2 regions of the Streptomyces sp. SLBN-8D4 genome follow, and region 2 is predicted to be linked to the other one. Evidence: predicted binding sites of a transcription regulator. Region 2 holds the regulator's gene; the other holds the start of a gene.
The links. Region 2 encodes HrcA, which represses chaperone genes, less so after heat shock. Its sites were predicted from a motif close to TTNGCACTCNGNNNNNCNGAGTGCNAA; they were not measured.
Positions count from the first base shown of each region.

Region 1 (7,690 bases), 1.2 Mb from region 2:
CACCGCGCGGCGCGGCTCCGCGAGGAGTGCCCGCAGGCCCTCCTGGCCGGCGGAGGTGGTGGGCGTAGGAAGGTTCATGCTCACCCGTTCAGCGCCTTCAGTGCGTTCAGCTGGTCCAGGAACCACTGGGCGGGCGGGAGTGCCGTCGCCGCCGCGGCGAGCCGCTTCGCGCGTTCGGCGCGTTCGTGGACCGGCATCGTCAGGGCCTCGTGCAGGGCCGCCGCCGTCTGCTCCACGTCGTACGGGTTCACCACGATCGCGTCGTCACCCAGCTCCGCGAACGCGCCGGCCTCCCGCGACAGCACCAGCGCGCAGCCCTCGTCGGACACCACCGGCACCTCCTTCGCGACCAGGTTCATGCCGTCCCGGATGGGGTTGACCAGCGCCACGTCGGCCAGCCGGTACGCGGCCAGGGAGCGCGCGAAGTCGTCCTTCAGATTCAGCAGGACCGGGGTCCAGCCCGGCGTGCCGAACGCGTCGTTGATCTCCTCGGCCACCCGCTGCACCTCGGCCGTGTAGTCCCGGTAGACCGCGAGGTCCTGCCGCGACGGATACGCGAACGCCACGTGCACGACCCGCTCCCGCCACTCCGGCCGCGACTCCAGCAGCCGCCGGAAGGCGTGCAGCCCGCGCACGATGTTCTTGGACAGCTCGGTCCGGTCCACCCGCACGATCGTCCTGCGGCCCGCGCCGATCTCCTCGCGCAGGGAGACGATCCGCTCCTCGACGTCGGCCTCGTGCGAGCGGGCGCGCAGGAAGTCCGCGTCCGCGCCGAGGCCGTGCACCCCGATCCGGGTCTCCCCGAGCCCGTCCGCGAACTCCGTGCAGCAGGCCGTGAAGGCGTCCGCCCAGCGCTGGGTGAGGAAGCCGAGCCGGTCGGCGCCCAGCATGCCCCGCAGGACCTGGGCCGCGATGTCGTCCGGCAGCATCCGGAAGTAGTCCACCGGCGCCCACGGCGTGTGCGAGAAGTGGGCGATGCGCAGGTCGGGGCGGAGTTCGCGGAGCATCCCCGGCACCAGGCACAGGTGGTAGTCCTGCACCAGGACCGCCGCCCCCTCGGCCGCCTCCTGCGCGAGCGCTTCGGCGAAGGCGCGGTTGTACGTCTCGTACGACGCCCACTGCCGCCGGAACTCCGCGTCGAAGGACGGCTCCAGCGGGGTCTGGTAGAGGAGGTGGTGGACGAACCAGAGGACCGAGTTCGCGATGCCGTTGTACGCGTCCGCGTGCACGTCGGCCGGGATGGCGAGCATGCGGACGCCGTCCTCGCCGACCCCCTGCCGCACCGCCTCGCGGTCGCCGTCGGACAGCGCCGAGCACACCCACAGCGCGCCCGCCTCCGGACCGATCGCCGAAAGTCCCGAGACCAGTCCGCCGCCACCCCGTCTGGGGCGCAGCGAACCGTCCTCCTGGACCTCGTACGAGACCGGGCCGCGGTTGGACGCGACCAATACCTGGGCAGCACCCTGCACGGAAGACGTGGAAGCCATACGCCTCAACCTAGCCCGGCCCGGAAACGCTCAAACGTACGGTTGCGCTCAGTGCGCGGACGTATACGGAACGCCCCGTTCTGTCACCCGTTCTGCCACCCGGGCCGTCACGCGACCTTCCGCTCCGCGTACTCCGCGATCTCCACCATCGGCGGCCGCTCCTCCGTGTCCACGGAGTACGTGCGCGGCTCGAAGCCGTCCCGGCCCCGCTCGAACTGGGTGAGGGCGGGCCGGATCATGTGACCGCGGGCCAGCCGGAGCTGGGCGGTGCGGTAGATCGCGGCGGACATCCGGCCCAGGGCCTGTCCGTCCTGGTGGCGGTGCTTGCGCACCCCGACGTCCACCTGGGCGAGGGCGTTCAGGCCGACCAGGTGCAGGGCGTCGACCAGCATGCCCAGCTCGACGCCGTAGCCGACGGGGAACGGAAGCTGCTCCAGCAGCGAGCGCCGGGCCGCGTACTCGCCGCCCAGCGGCTGCACGAAACCGGCCAGCTGCGGCCAGTGCATGTTCAGCAGCGGGCGCGCCATGAGCTCGGTGACCCGGCCGCCCTGCCCGGCGGCACCGCCCAGGGGACGGTCGTACATGCCCTTGACCAGGTCGACCTCGGGGTCGGTGAGCAGCGGGCCGACGATGCCGGAGACGAAGTCCGAGGAGAACTCCTTCAGGTCGGCGTCGATGAAGCAGACGATGTCCCCGCTGGTGACGAGCAGGGAGCGCCACAGGACCTCGCCCTTGCCGGGCACGGTCGGTATGCGCGGGAGGATGTCGTCGCGGTGGACGACCCGCGCCCCGGCCGCGGCGGCGACCTCCGAGGTGCGGTCGGTCGATCCCGAGTCGACGACGACGATCTCGTCGACGAGCGGGACCTGCTGCATGAGGTCATGACGGATCACGGCGACGATGTCACCGACCGTCTCCTCCTCGTTGAGCGCGGGCAGGACGACACTGACGGTCCGACCCGTGCTCCGCTTCGCGGCCATGATCCGGTGGAGTGGGCGATCGCTCGCGGACCAGGACCGGGCGGCCAGCCAGCGCTCGACTTCGTTCAGCACAGTGCGCGGCTCCTCTGCGTGTGATCTGCGTGTGATCCATCTCGCCGTTCGGACGACTATCTCAACTGTCCTGGCCTTCGGTTACAGTCTTGAACAACGCGGGTGACCATCGCATGTCCTGGGTGGCCCGCCGTTCACAACTTCATACCGCTCATCCAGAGGGGCAGAGGGATACGGCCCGATGAAGCCCCGGCAACCCTCCAGTCGGTTCTCGTAGCGATCGCTGACGATCGTCTCCGCGAGGCTCCCGACTCGGGAAGGTGCCAAATCCGTCTCACGGCGAGATGCGTCGTGAGGAAGATGAGGAGAAAGGGCCTCGCCTCCATGGCTGCGCAGACAGTTGCAAGCACCACGAACTCCGTCGACCTGGGTCCCGCCGCGGCGCTGAGCTGCCGCGAATGCGGTCACCGCGTCCCCCTCGGCCCGGTCTTCGCCTGCGAGGAGTGTTTCGGCCCGCTCGAGATCGCCTACGACTTCTCGGCCTACGACACCGAGGAGCTCCGCAAGCAGATCGAGGCGGGACCCGCGAACATCTGGCGCTACGCCCCGCTGCTGCCCGTCCCCGCGGACGTGGCGGACAAGCCCAACATCAACCCCGGCTGGACCCAGCTCGTCAAGGCCGACAACCTCGCCCGCGAGCTCGGCGTGACCGGCGGCCTGTACATCAAGGACGACTCCGGCAACCCGACGCACTCCTTCAAGGACCGTGTCGTCGCGCAGGCCATCGAGGCCGCGCGCGCCTTCGGCTTCACCACCCTCTCCTGCTCCTCCACCGGCAACCTCGCCGGTGCGGTGGGTGCCGCGGCCGCCCGCGCCGGCTTCCGCTCCTGCGTGTTCATCCCGCACGACCTGGAGCAGGGCAAGGTCGTCATGGCCGCGATCTACGGCGGCGAGCTCGTCGGCATCGAGGGCAACTACGACGACGTGAACCGCTTCTGCTCCGAGCTGATCGGCGACCCGGCCGGCGAGGGCTGGGGCTTCGTCAACGTCAACCTGCGGCCGTACTACGCGGAGGGGTCCAAGACCCTGGCGTACGAGATCTGCGAGCAGCTCGGCTGGAAGCTCCCCGACCAGTTGGTCGTGCCGATCGCCTCCGGATCGCAGCTCACGAAGATCGACAAGGGTCTGCAGGAGCTGATCAAGCTGGGGCTCGTCGAGGACAAGCCGTACAAGATCTTCGGCGCGCAGGCCGAGGGGTGCTCGCCGGTGTCGGTGGCGTACAAGGCCGGGCACGACGTGGTCCGCCCCCAGAAGCCGGACACCATCGCCAAGTCGCTCGCCATCGGCAACCCGGCGGACGGCCCGTACGTGCTGGACATCGCCCGCCGAACCGGCGGTGCGGTGGAGGACGTGAACGACGAGCAGATCGTGGACGCGATCAAGCTGCTGGCGCGGACCGAGGGCATCTTCGCGGAGACCGCGGGTGGCGTGACCGTGGGTGTGACGCGAAAGCTGATCGAGAACGGCGTCCTCGACCCGACGAAGACCACGGTGGTGCTGAACACCGGCGACGGTCTCAAGACCCTGGACGCGGTGGCCGGTACCGGGCTCACCGCCACGATTCGTCCGAACCTGGACTCTTTCCGAGAGGCTGGCCTCGCATGAGCGTCAACGTCCGCATCCCCACCATCCTGCGCACCTACACCGGCGGCCAGGCCGAGGTGCAGGCCGAGGGTGGGACCCTCGCCGAGGTCATCGCCGATCTGGAGAAGAACCACACCGGTATCGCCGCGCGTGTTCTCGACGACCAGGGCAAGCTGCGGCGGTTCGTGAACGTGTACGTGAACGACGACGATGTGCGGTTCGAGCAGGGGCTTGAGACGGCGACGCCCGACGGGGCCGGAGTCTCCATCATCCCGGCGGTTGCCGGCGGGTGACCTTATGACTGGTCATTACCTTCGGTAACAGTAATTACCGAGTGTTCATCCGATTGCCCTCTCCGCGAGAGAAGCGGAGGGGGCAATTCTCTATGGTTGAGCACGGTACAGTTGGGGAACCCGCTGCTTCCTTCATGCCGGACGCATATGAGTTCCGACTTCGGATGCGACGAGAAGTAGCCAAAGTGTGTGGGTTCTTTGCGCCTTATGCTCCTTTTATGGGGCCCGACTTGCCCCGAATTCGGGCGAATTCTCACTACATTCCGGACCCCTTCCGTCCAGAATTCTCGTCCGATTGACCTGTTGCAGACGGCAGTTGGACAGATACATTCAGCCGCGGTCGACGCGTTCCGGCGCACGCCCCCAACCATGTGGGGGGTGAGGTCTGACCCGGATCCATGAAGTGTGGATCCGTGCAAGGGCCAGTAATAGGGGAGTTAGGCATGGCTCAGGGCACCGTCAAGTGGTTCAACGCGGAGAAGGGGTACGGCTTCATCGCGGTCGACGGTGGTGCGGATGTATTCGTCCACTACAGCGCGATTCAGATGGACGGCTACCGCACCCTTGAAGAGGGCCAGCGGGTCGAGTTCGAGATCTCGCAAGGTCAGAAGGGGCCGCAGGCGGACATGGTCCGTCTCGCGACTGGCTGAAGCACGCGCCGGGTAACAACAGCGTCGTTCTTCGTTCTTCTCCGAAGGGCCCGTACCCATGGGGAGTCATGGGTACGGGCCCTTCGGCATGTGCATGTGCCTCCGGCGGCTGGGCGGGGTCTTGTGCGGGCGCGGGTGGGGTTTCGGGTGCGGGTTCGGTGGGGGCGGGCGTTTCTGCGCAGTTCCCCGCGCCCCTGGATGCCTGCGGCGGCCCCTGATCGTCCGTGGCGCCGGGCCACTGCAACCCACCCAGGGGCGCGGGGAACTGCGCGCTCAGCCCCCACCGGCAGGCAGCCGTCCGACGGTCGAACGCACCCCGGTCTTCGGTAGGCGCTTGCACTCGACCATGCCGAGTGCTAATCATTGGCGTTAGCACTCTGAAGGTGAGAGTGACAAAGATGGACCGGGTCGGTGAGGCCCGCAGGCCTAGTGGGGCAAGGATCCGCAGGCAGGCGAGCCGTCCGTCGCGGGCGCGGGCGCGGTCCGAAGGAATCACCCCCAGTCCTGGAGGGACCACTTCACATGGCCAAGATCATCGCGTTCGACGAGGAGGCACGGCGCGGCCTCGAGCGCGGCATGAACCAGCTCGCGGACGCCGTCAAGGTGACGCTCGGCCCCAAGGGCCGCAACGTCGTCCTCGAGAAGAAGTGGGGCGCCCCCACGATCACCAACGATGGTGTCTCCATCGCCAAGGAGATCGAGCTCGAGGACCCGTACGAGAAGATCGGCGCCGAGCTGGTCAAGGAAGTCGCCAAGAAGACGGACGACGTCGCCGGTGACGGTACGACCACCGCGACCGTTCTCGCCCAGGCCCTGGTCAAGGAAGGCCTGCGCAACGTAGCCGCCGGCGCCAACCCCATGGCCCTCAAGCGCGGTATCGAGAAGGCCGTCGAGGCCGTCTCCGGTGCCCTGCTCGAGCAGGCCAAGGATGTCGAGACCAAGGAGCAGATCGCCTCCACGGCCTCCATCTCCGCCGCCGACACCCAGATCGGCGAGCTCATCGCCGAGGCGATGGACAAGGTCGGCAAGGAAGGCGTCATCACCGTCGAGGAGTCCCAGACCTTCGGTCTGGAGCTGGAGCTCACCGAGGGTATGCGCTTCGACAAGGGCTACATCTCGGCGTACTTCGCCACCGACATGGAGCGGATGGAGGCGTCGCTCGACGACCCGTACATCCTCATCGCCAACTCCAAGATCGGCTCCGTCAAGGACCTGCTCCCGCTCCTGGAGAAGGTCATGCAGTCGGGCAAGCCGCTGCTGATCATCGCCGAGGACGTCGAGGGCGAGGCCCTGTCGACCCTGGTCGTCAACAAGATCCGCGGCACCTTCAAGTCCGTCGCCGTCAAGGCCCCGGGCTTCGGTGACCGCCGCAAGGCCATGCTCGGCGACATCGCCATCCTCACGGGCGGCGAGGTCATCTCCGAGGAGGTCGGCCTCAAGCTGGAGAACGCGACCCTGGACCTCCTGGGCCGCGCCCGCAAGGTCGTCATCACCAAGGACGAGACCACCATCGTCGACGGTGCCGGTTCCTCGGACCAGGTCAACGGCCGGGTGAACCAGATCCGCGCCGAGATCGAGAACAGCGACTCGGACTACGACCGCGAGAAGCTCCAGGAGCGCCTGGCGAAGCTCGCCGGTGGCGTCGCCGTCATCAAGGCCGGTGCCGCCACCGAGGTCGAGCTCAAGGAGCGCAAGCACCGCATCGAGGACGCCGTTCGCAACGCGAAGGCGGCCGTCGAGGAGGGCATCGTCGCCGGTGGTGGCGTGGCCCTCATCCAGGCCTCCTCGGTCTTCGAGAAGCTGGACCTGGAGGGTGACGAGCTGACCGGCGCCAACGCCGTGAAGCTGGCCCTGGAGGCCCCGCTCAAGCAGATCGCCGTCAACGGTGGTCTCGAGGGTGGCGTCATCGTCGAGAAGGTGCGCAACCTGCCCGTCGGCCACGGCCTGAACGCCGCGACCGGTGAGTACGTCGACATGATCGCCGAAGGCATCATCGACCCGGCGAAGGTGACCCGCTCTGCCCTGCAGAACGCCGCCTCCATCGCCGCGCTCTTCCTCACCACCGAGGCCGTCATCGCCGACAAGCCGGAGAAGGCCGCCGCGCCCGCCGGTGGCGGTATGCCGGGCGGTGACATGGACTTCTGATCACCCCCGGGCCGCGAGGCCTGACGGTTGATCAACGTCCTTGCCGGGGGCGGCCCTTCCTGGGAACAGGGGGTGGCCGCCCCCGGTCTTTTCTTGCGCTATGCTTGATCACGAGCCGCTCGACGTGAACTCCCGTCGGTCGACTACGCGTTGGTGGTCCAAGGAAAGACGCCCCGCTTCCTGCGGGGAGATGCAGGTGCAAGGCCTGCCCGGCGCTCGATCGAAGCCCGTCCCACACTCGTGGGGCGGGCTTCTTCCATGCGTGGCCGGAGTCACAGCGGCAGTGGGAAATCATGGAGCCGACGAGGTGGTTGACACCTGGGAGAACGTCCATGCGTATGCACATACCGAGGAGTACCCCCACGTGACCTCCCCCGCCACCCCTCCGGCCCCCTCCCGCGCCGCCGAGATCCTCTCCCGTCCGGTCCACATCAACGGCCTGACCGTCCCGAACCGCATCGCGATGGCGCCCATGACCC
Region 1 is NZ_JBMGQC010000001.1:5,355,356-5,363,045, forward strand. Features, by position in the region: gene otsB (trehalose-phosphatase) at 1-78, opposite strand, end outside; gene RKD20_RS24325 (alpha,alpha-trehalose-phosphate synthase (UDP-forming)) at 81-1,487, opposite strand; gene RKD20_RS24330 (glucosyl-3-phosphoglycerate synthase) at 1,595-2,539, opposite strand; SAM riboswitch class I at 2,688-2,846, shown strand; gene thrC (threonine synthase) at 2,864-4,144, shown strand; gene RKD20_RS24340 (MoaD/ThiS family protein) at 4,141-4,416, shown strand; gene RKD20_RS24345 (cold-shock protein) at 4,860-5,066, shown strand; gene groL (chaperonin GroEL) at 5,589-7,211, shown strand; gene RKD20_RS24355 (NADH:flavin oxidoreductase) at 7,576-7,690, shown strand, end outside.
Region 1: a site for HrcA is predicted at 5,400-5,426, ahead of groL (chaperonin GroEL). Genes of this name have one in related genera too.

Region 2 (7,690 bases):
AGCGGGACGGTCCGGGCCCAGCTGCGGCGCAGGCTCGCCTGGCCGTGGGTGGTGATCGCGAGGACCTCGCCGTCCGGGGTCCAGCCGCGGACCTGGGTGCGTGCGCTGCCCCAGTGGGTCAGCCTTCGGCCCGGGCCGCCGTCGGCCGGCGCGATGTGCACCTCGGGGGCGCCGTCGCGGGCGGAGGTCCAGGCGACGGTGGTGCCGTCGGGCGAGATCCGGGGGTGGGTGACCGGCACGTTGTCCGCGCTGACCCGCCAGGCGCGTCCGCCGTCGAGCGGCGCGAGCCACACGTCGTCCTCGGCGGTGAAGGCCACCAACTCGCCCTGCAGATGCGGAAACCGGAGATATGCAGACGTCGCAGGCTGTGTCACCCGATTACCCTACGCACGGGCGGTGCTCGTGCACAGAGGTTTCGATCACTTGCCGTCGGGCCAGCACTGCGGGTCGTTCTGGCACCAGATGGTCTTGGTGACGGTCACCGTGACGGTAGGGCCGGGCTGCCCGGGGTTGTTGACCCGCGGGGTGGGTGTGGCGTTGCAGTCGCCGAGCCCGTCGACGTGGAGCCACTGCCTGCCGCCCACGGTGGCGGTGAGGTCCCCGCGCACACACGCGCCGCTGACGGTCCGGGTCACCTTGCCCTTGGCGGTGATGTCCTTGCCGTCCCGCGTCTTGCCCTCGCAGTTCACGGTGGCGACGGTGTTCACGGACGCGCTCGGCGTCCGGTCGCCGTTGTCGTACGAGGCCGTGCAGGTCAGCCAACTCACGTCGGCCTTCTGCCGGTTCAGCTCCTTGGTGACCAACTGGTCGGTGGTGTACGAGACGGTCGCGGAGCTGACCGCGCCGGTCGGATCACACGCGGTGACCCCGCCCACGGCCAGCACCACACCCCCGACCGCACCCGCCACTCGCACCCCGCGCGGCCGACGCCAGTTCCGTCTCAACGCCACCATGGAGGGCAGCCTGCCACCGCGTGCCGTCCGGCGGTAGGGCGCATACGGTCATTGAGCGCGCCGGTTGTGAGTGACCCGGCGTTGACGTGACCGCCGCAGGGGGCTGCCGCCCCCAGCCCCCCGCTTCGGCCCGAAAGGCCTCGTCCTCAAACGCCGGACGGGCTGAATGATGCGGAACCGGCGTCGAGAAGTACCGTCAACCGCGCAGCAGCAGCCACTGCTGGAGTTCCACCAGATTGCCCTCCGGGTCCTTGAGGTGGGCGACGCGCATGCGGTCCGTCATGGGGGACGGGCCGTGCAGCAGGGTGGCTCCGCGGGACGCGATCTGCTCGCAGTAGGTGTCCAGGTCGTCGACGCGCAGTACGACCAGTGAGCGGTGGCCGGTGGCCGTGCCGCCCAGTTCGCCGAGGACCTCCGCCATCATCGACCGGTCCTGGAGGGCGATGCCCGCCGAGCCGGTGGCGGGGCTGAACTTCTCGTACGGCCCGCCCTTCGCCCCCGACTGGGGCGTCAGGCCGAGGACCTCGGCGTAGAAGCGGTAGCAGGCGGCGAAGTCGGTGACGAGCAGGCGTACTTGGGCGAGTTCCACAGCCGTCCTTCCAGGCGTCAGGACCAGCGGCCGGTGCGGCCGAGGAGCAGGGCGGTCGCCGCGGTTCCGGCGGTCGAGGTACGCAGCACTGTGGGCCCGAGGACGTAGGCGCGCGCACCGGCCTCCTCGAAGAGCGCCAACTCGTCCTTGGCGACGCCTCCTTCGGGGCCCACGACCAGCACGATCTCGCCCTCGTCGGGAAGTTCGGCGGTGGCCAGCGGTTCGCTGCCGCGTTCGAAGTCGGAGTGGAGCACGGCGGCGAAGTCGGCTTTGGCGAGAAGTGCGGCAACCTGCTTGGTGGTTGCCGCGTCCGCGATCTCCGGGAAGCGGATCCGGCGGGACTGCTTGCCGGCCTCGCGGGCGGTGGCCCGCCACTTGCCGAGCGCCTTCAGGCCCCGCTCGCCCTTCCACTGGGTGATGCAGCGGGCCGCCTGCCAGGGCACGACGGCGTCGACGCCGACCTCGGTCATGGTCTCGACGGCGAGTTCACCGCGGTCGCCCTTGGGAAGGGCCTGGACGACGGTGATGCGGGGCTGCGCCCGGGGTTCCTCGCTGACCGAGTCCAGCTGGACGATCAGCCGGTCCTTGCCCTCGGTGCCGAGCACCACGCAGTCGGCCCAGCGCCCGGCGCCGTCGGTGAGGATGACGTCCTCGCCGGGCTGGAGCCGCTTCACGGAGACGGCGTGGCGGCCTTCGGGGCCGTCGAGGACGTAGCGTCCGCCGCCGCCCGCGTCGAAGTGCTCGACCACGAACACCGGTGCGGTCATCGCAGGTCCCCCTTGCCTGACAACGCTGTCCTGGCCGCGTCGAGTTCGGCCGCGAGTATCTCCACGAGCTGCCCCGCGGGCAGCTCGCGTGCCAACCGGTGCCCCTGCCCCGCCCACAGCGCCATGCCCTGGGCGTCCTTGGCCTTGGCGGCGGCCTTCCTGAGCGGGGCGGTGAGGTGGTGGACCTCGGGGTAGGCGGCGGGCGCGTACGGTCCGTGCTCGCGCAGGAAACGGTTGACCAGGCCACGGGCCGGTCTGCCGGAGAAGGCGCGGGTCAACTCGGTGCGGGCGTAGAGGGGGTTGGTCAGCGCCTGCTTGTGCACGTCGTGGGCGCCGGACTCGGGCGCGGCGAGGAACGCCGTGCCGAGCTGGGCCGCGCTCGCGCCGGCGGCGAGGACGGCGGCGATCTGGCTGCCGCGCATGATGCCGCCGGCGGCGACGATGGGGAGGCTGACCGTCTCACGGATCTGCGCGACCAGGGAGAGCAGCCCGAGACCCGAGCCGTCCTGCTCGGGGAAGTCACGGTGGGTGCCCTGGTGTCCGCCGGCCTCGATGCCCTGTGCGATGACCGCGTCGGCGCCCGCGTACTGCACGGCGAGAGCCTCTTCGGGGGTGGTCGCGGTGACCAGGGTGAAGATCCCCGCGCGGCGCAGCGACTCCAGGGCGTCGCTGCTCGGGATGCCGAAGTGGAAGGAGACCACCGGCACCGGGTTGTCGAGGAGTACGGCGAGCTTGGCGTCGTACCCGTCGTCACGGCCGCTGTCGGGGTCGCCGAGCTCGGTCTCGTACCAGGTGGCCTCGCCGGCCAGCTGGTGGGCGTAGACCTCGACGGCCGCGGGGTCGGCGTACTCGGGCTGCGGCACGAAGAGGTTGACCCCGAAGGGGCGCCCGGTCAGCCCGCGCAGCTGCTTGATCTCCTGGTACATCCCGTCGGCCGTCTTGTACCCGGCGGCGAGGAATCCGAGCCCGCCCGCATCGGACACGGCGGCGGCGAGCCGCGGCACGGAGACGCCGCCCGCCATGGGGGCCTGCACGATCGGATGAGGGAAGAGATCGGTCAGTGCGGAGGACATGACGGCATGTTGTCACGTCCTCCGAACAAGTCCGAATCCGACCTTCGCACGGCTCACGTACGCCCGTTGAACGCATCCTTCAACCGCGAGAACAACCCTTGCTGCCCCGGCTGGAACTGCCCCGTGGGCCGTTCCTCGCCGCGGAGCTTGGCCAGTTCGCGGAGCAGGCGTTCCTGTTCCGGGTCCAGCTTGGTGGGGGTCTGGACCTCGACGTGGACGATGAGGTCGCCGCGGCCGCCGCCGCGCAGGTGCGTGACGCCCCGGCTGTGCAGCGGGATCGACTGGCCGGACTGGGTGCCCGGGCGGATGTCGACCTCCTCCATGCCGTCGAGGGTCTCCAGCGGGACCTTGGTGCCGAGGGAGGCCGCGGTCATCGGGAGGGTGACCGTGCAGTGCAGGTCGTCGCCCCGGCGCTGGAACTGCGAGTGCGGGAGTTCGTGGATCTCGACGTACAGGTCACCGGCGGGACCGCCGCCGGGGCCGACCTCGCCCTCACCCGCGAGCTGGATCCGCGTGCCGTTGTCCACACCGGCCGGGATCTTCACGGTCAGCGTGCGGCGCGAGCGGACCCGGCCGTCGCCGGCGCACTCCGGGCACGGGGTGGGGACCACGGTGCCGAAGCCCTGGCACTGCGGGCACGGGCGGGACGTCATGACCTGGCCCAGGAAGGACCGCGTCACCTGCGACACCTCGCCGCGGCCGCGACACATGTCGCATGTCTGGGCGGAGGTGCCCGGCGCCGCGCCCTCACCACTGCAGGTGGTGCAGACGATCGCCGTGTCGACCTGGATGTCCTTCGTGGTGCCGAAGGCCGCCTCGTCGAGCTCGATCTCCAGCCGGATCATCGCGTCCTGGCCGCGCCGGGTGCGCGAGCGCGGCCCCCGCTGCGAGGCCGTACCGAAGAACGCGTCCATGATGTCCGAGAAGTTCCCGAACCCACCGGCCCCGAAGCCGCCCGCGCCACCGCCGCCGGCCTGCGAGAGCGGGTCGCCGCCGAGGTCGTAGACCTGCTTCTTCTGCGGGTCCGACAACACCTCGTAAGCGGCGTTGATCTCCTTGAACCGCTCCTGGGTCTTCGGATCCGGGTTGACGTCCGGGTGCAGCTCGCGCGCGAGCCGACGGAACGCCTTCTTGATCTCATCCTGCGACGCGTCGCGGCGCACGCCGAGAACGGCGTAGTAGTCCGTGGCCACTTACGACTCCGCCAGGATCTGTCCGACGTACCGTGCCACTGCGCGTACCGCTCCCATCGTTCCCGGGTAATCCATGCGGGTCGGTCCGACCACGCCGAGCTTGGCGACTGCCTCGTTGCTGCCCGAACCGTAGCCGACCGACACCACCGAAGTGGAGTTGAGTCCCTCGTAGGCGTTCTCATGACCAATACGTACGGTCATGCCCGAATCCCCGGCCTCACCAAGGAGCTTGAGGAGGACGACCTGCTCCTCCAGAGCCTCCAGGACGGGCCGGATCGTGAGGGGAAAGTCATGTCCGAAGCGGGTGAGATTGGCGGTGCCGCCGATCATCAGCCGCTCCTCGTTCTCCTCGACGAGCGTCTCCAGGAGAGTGGAGAGCACTGTCGAGACCGTACCCCGGTCCTCGACGTCGAAGCCTTCGGGCAGGTCCTCGACGAGCTGCGGCACATCGGCGAACCGCCGCCCGGCGATCCGGCTGTTGAGCCGCGCCCGCAGATCGGCGAGCGAGGCCTCCCCGAAGGGTGCCGGGCAGTCGACCATGCGCTGCTCGACACGGCCGGTGTCCGTGATCAGCACGAGCATCACGCGCGCCGGGGCGAGCGAGAGCAGCTCCACGTGCCGCACGGTCGAGCGGGTGAGGGACGGGTACTGCACGACGGCGACCTGCCGGGTGAGCTGCGCGAGCAGCCGCACGGTCCGGGCCACGACGTCGTCGAGGTCCACGGCGCCGTCGAGGAAGTTCTGGATCGCGCGCCGCTCGGGCGCGGTCATCGGCTTGACGCCCGCCAGTTTGTCGACGAACAGCCGGTAGCCCTTGTCGGTGGGGATCCGCCCGGCGCTGGTGTGCGGCTGGGCGATGAACCCCTCGTCCTCCAGGACCGCCATGTCGTTGCGGACGGTCGCCGGGGAGACTCCGAGGTTGTGCCGCTCGGTCAGGGCCTTCGACCCGACCGGCTCCTCGGTGCCGACGTAGTCCTGGACGATCGCGCGCAACACCTGAAGCCTGCGTTCACTCAGCATCGCGCACACCTCCAGAGGTCGTTCCCTTTGCGTCTCGCCTGGCACTCTGTCCGTCCGAGTGCCAGCGCTCCCCGGCCAGTGTACGGCGGTGGGGTAGTCCCTGGGCAAGGCTGGTCCCGGCGTGACGGGTTGTAGGGCTAGCGTCGCGGTATGACGGTGACTTGGGAAGAGCTCGGGTGGGAGCGGGTCGCGACCGGGGTGGGGCGGTGCCGGCTTCCCGGCTGGGACTGTACGGCGGGCCTGGTGATCGGCGAGGGCACAGCCCTGTTGGTCGACGCGGGCTCCGGCCTGGCGGAGGGCGCCCGCCTGCGCGCGCAGGCCGGGGAACTGGCCGGCCACGGTGTGACCCATCTCGCGCTCACCCACCCCCACTTCGACCATGTCTTCGGGGCGGCGGCCTTCGCGGGGGCGGAGGTGTTCGGCGCGGTGGGCGTGGAGACGGTGCTGGCGGGGCGGCTCGGGCGGGCGGAGCTGCGGGCGGACGCGGTGCGGGGCGGACTGGACGCGGCGGTGGCCGACGAGGCGGTGGACGCCCTCGTCACCCCCCGGCACCACGTCTCGGGCGAGTGGACGCTCGACCTCGGCGGCGGCCGCCAGGTCCTGCTGGCGAACGTCGGCCCCGGCCACACGGCCCATGACCTCGCCGTCCTGGTGCCCGGCACCCCGGAGGTCGTCTTCTGCGGCGACCTGGTCGAGGAGTCGGGGGAACCGCAGGCGGGCCCGGACGCCGTACCGCAGCACTGGCCGGCCGCGCTGGACCGGCTCCTCGACCTGGGCGGCGAGGACGCGCTGTACGTGCCCGGTCACGGAGCGGTGGTGGACGCGGCGTTCGTGCGGGCGCAGCGGGACGCGCTGGCGGCCCGTTTCGGCGTGTCGTGGTGATCCCCGGGCCGGTTCTCCTATCGTCATCCGAATGCGCCAGTACTCCGCCGACCTGACCCCTCCGTGGAAGAAGCCCAAGCCGGTGCCGGAGGTGCCCGCCGAGCCCGGCCTGGTGGTCGAGGAGCCGGGCACCGGTTTCTGCGGCGCGGTGATCCGCTGCGAGGCGGGCACGGTGACCCTGGAGGACCGCTTCGGCAAGCACCGGGTGTTCCCGCTGGAGCCCCGCGGTTTCCTTCTGGAGGGCCGGGTGGTGACCCTGGTGCGGCCCTCGTCGCAGGCGCCCGTACGGCCGTCCCGTACCGCTTCCGGCTCGGTGGCCGTGCCCGGCGCACGCGCACGCGTGGCCCGCGCCGGCCGGATCTATGTCGAGGGCCGGCACGACGCGGAACTGGTGGAGAAGGTCTGGGGCGACGACCTGCGCATCGAGGGCGTGGTCGTGGAGTACCTGGAGGGCGTGGACGACCTGCCGTCGATCGTGGCCGAGTTCGCGCCGGGTCCGGACGCGCGTCTGGGAGTCCTGGTGGACCACCTGCTCCCCGGCACGAAGGAGTGGCGCATCGCCCAGGAGGTGACCAGCGAACACGCCCTGGTCGTCGGCCACCCGTACATCGACATCTGGGAGGCGGTGAAGCCGTCGTCCCTGGGCATCGAGGCGTGGCCCCGCGTCCCGCACGGCCAGGACTGGAAGACGGGCGTGTGCAAGGCCCTGGGCTGGCCGTCGGAGAACACGGGCGCGGTGTGGCAGGCGATCCTGAAGCGGGTGGGGTCCTACCGGGACCTGGAGCCGGAGCTGCTGGGGCGGGTGGAGGAGCTGATCGATTTCGTGACGGCGCCTTAGCGGATCCGCGCCGGGCCGCTGAGGCGAGTGCGGCCGGGTGGGCAGTCGACCGACGGCGACCGCAGCCCACCCAGGGGCGCGGGGCTGCATCGATGTGCGGCTCCGCCGCGTGGGCGCGACCAGCCACAACAGACCCGCAGCCGCCGGACGACACAGCCCCCGCCCCCGTGGGCGTTCAGTCCACCAGGTCCCGCACGACCGCGTCCGCCAGCAACCGCCCCCGAAGCGTCAGCACGGCCCGCCCCTCCTCATAGGGCCGGTCTTCGAGCAAGCCCTCTCCCCGTGCCCGGCGAGAAGCGCTCAGCCCCTCCTCGCGCAGCAACGACAACGGCACCCCCTCCCGAAGCCGCAGCTCCAGCAGGATCCGCTCGACCC
Region 2 is NZ_JBMGQC010000001.1:6,510,137-6,517,826, reverse strand. Features, by position in the region: gene RKD20_RS29525 (S41 family peptidase) at 1-374, opposite strand, end outside; gene RKD20_RS29520 (hypothetical protein) at 420-953, opposite strand; gene RKD20_RS29515 (VOC family protein) at 1,150-1,542, opposite strand; gene RKD20_RS29510 (16S rRNA (uracil(1498)-N(3))-methyltransferase) at 1,560-2,309, opposite strand; gene RKD20_RS29505 (nitronate monooxygenase) at 2,306-3,382, opposite strand; gene dnaJ (molecular chaperone DnaJ) at 3,436-4,575, opposite strand; gene hrcA (heat-inducible transcriptional repressor HrcA) at 4,576-5,595, opposite strand; gene RKD20_RS29490 (MBL fold metallo-hydrolase) at 5,746-6,477, shown strand; gene RKD20_RS29485 (DUF3097 domain-containing protein) at 6,509-7,315, shown strand; gene hemW (radical SAM family heme chaperone HemW) at 7,491-7,690, opposite strand, start outside.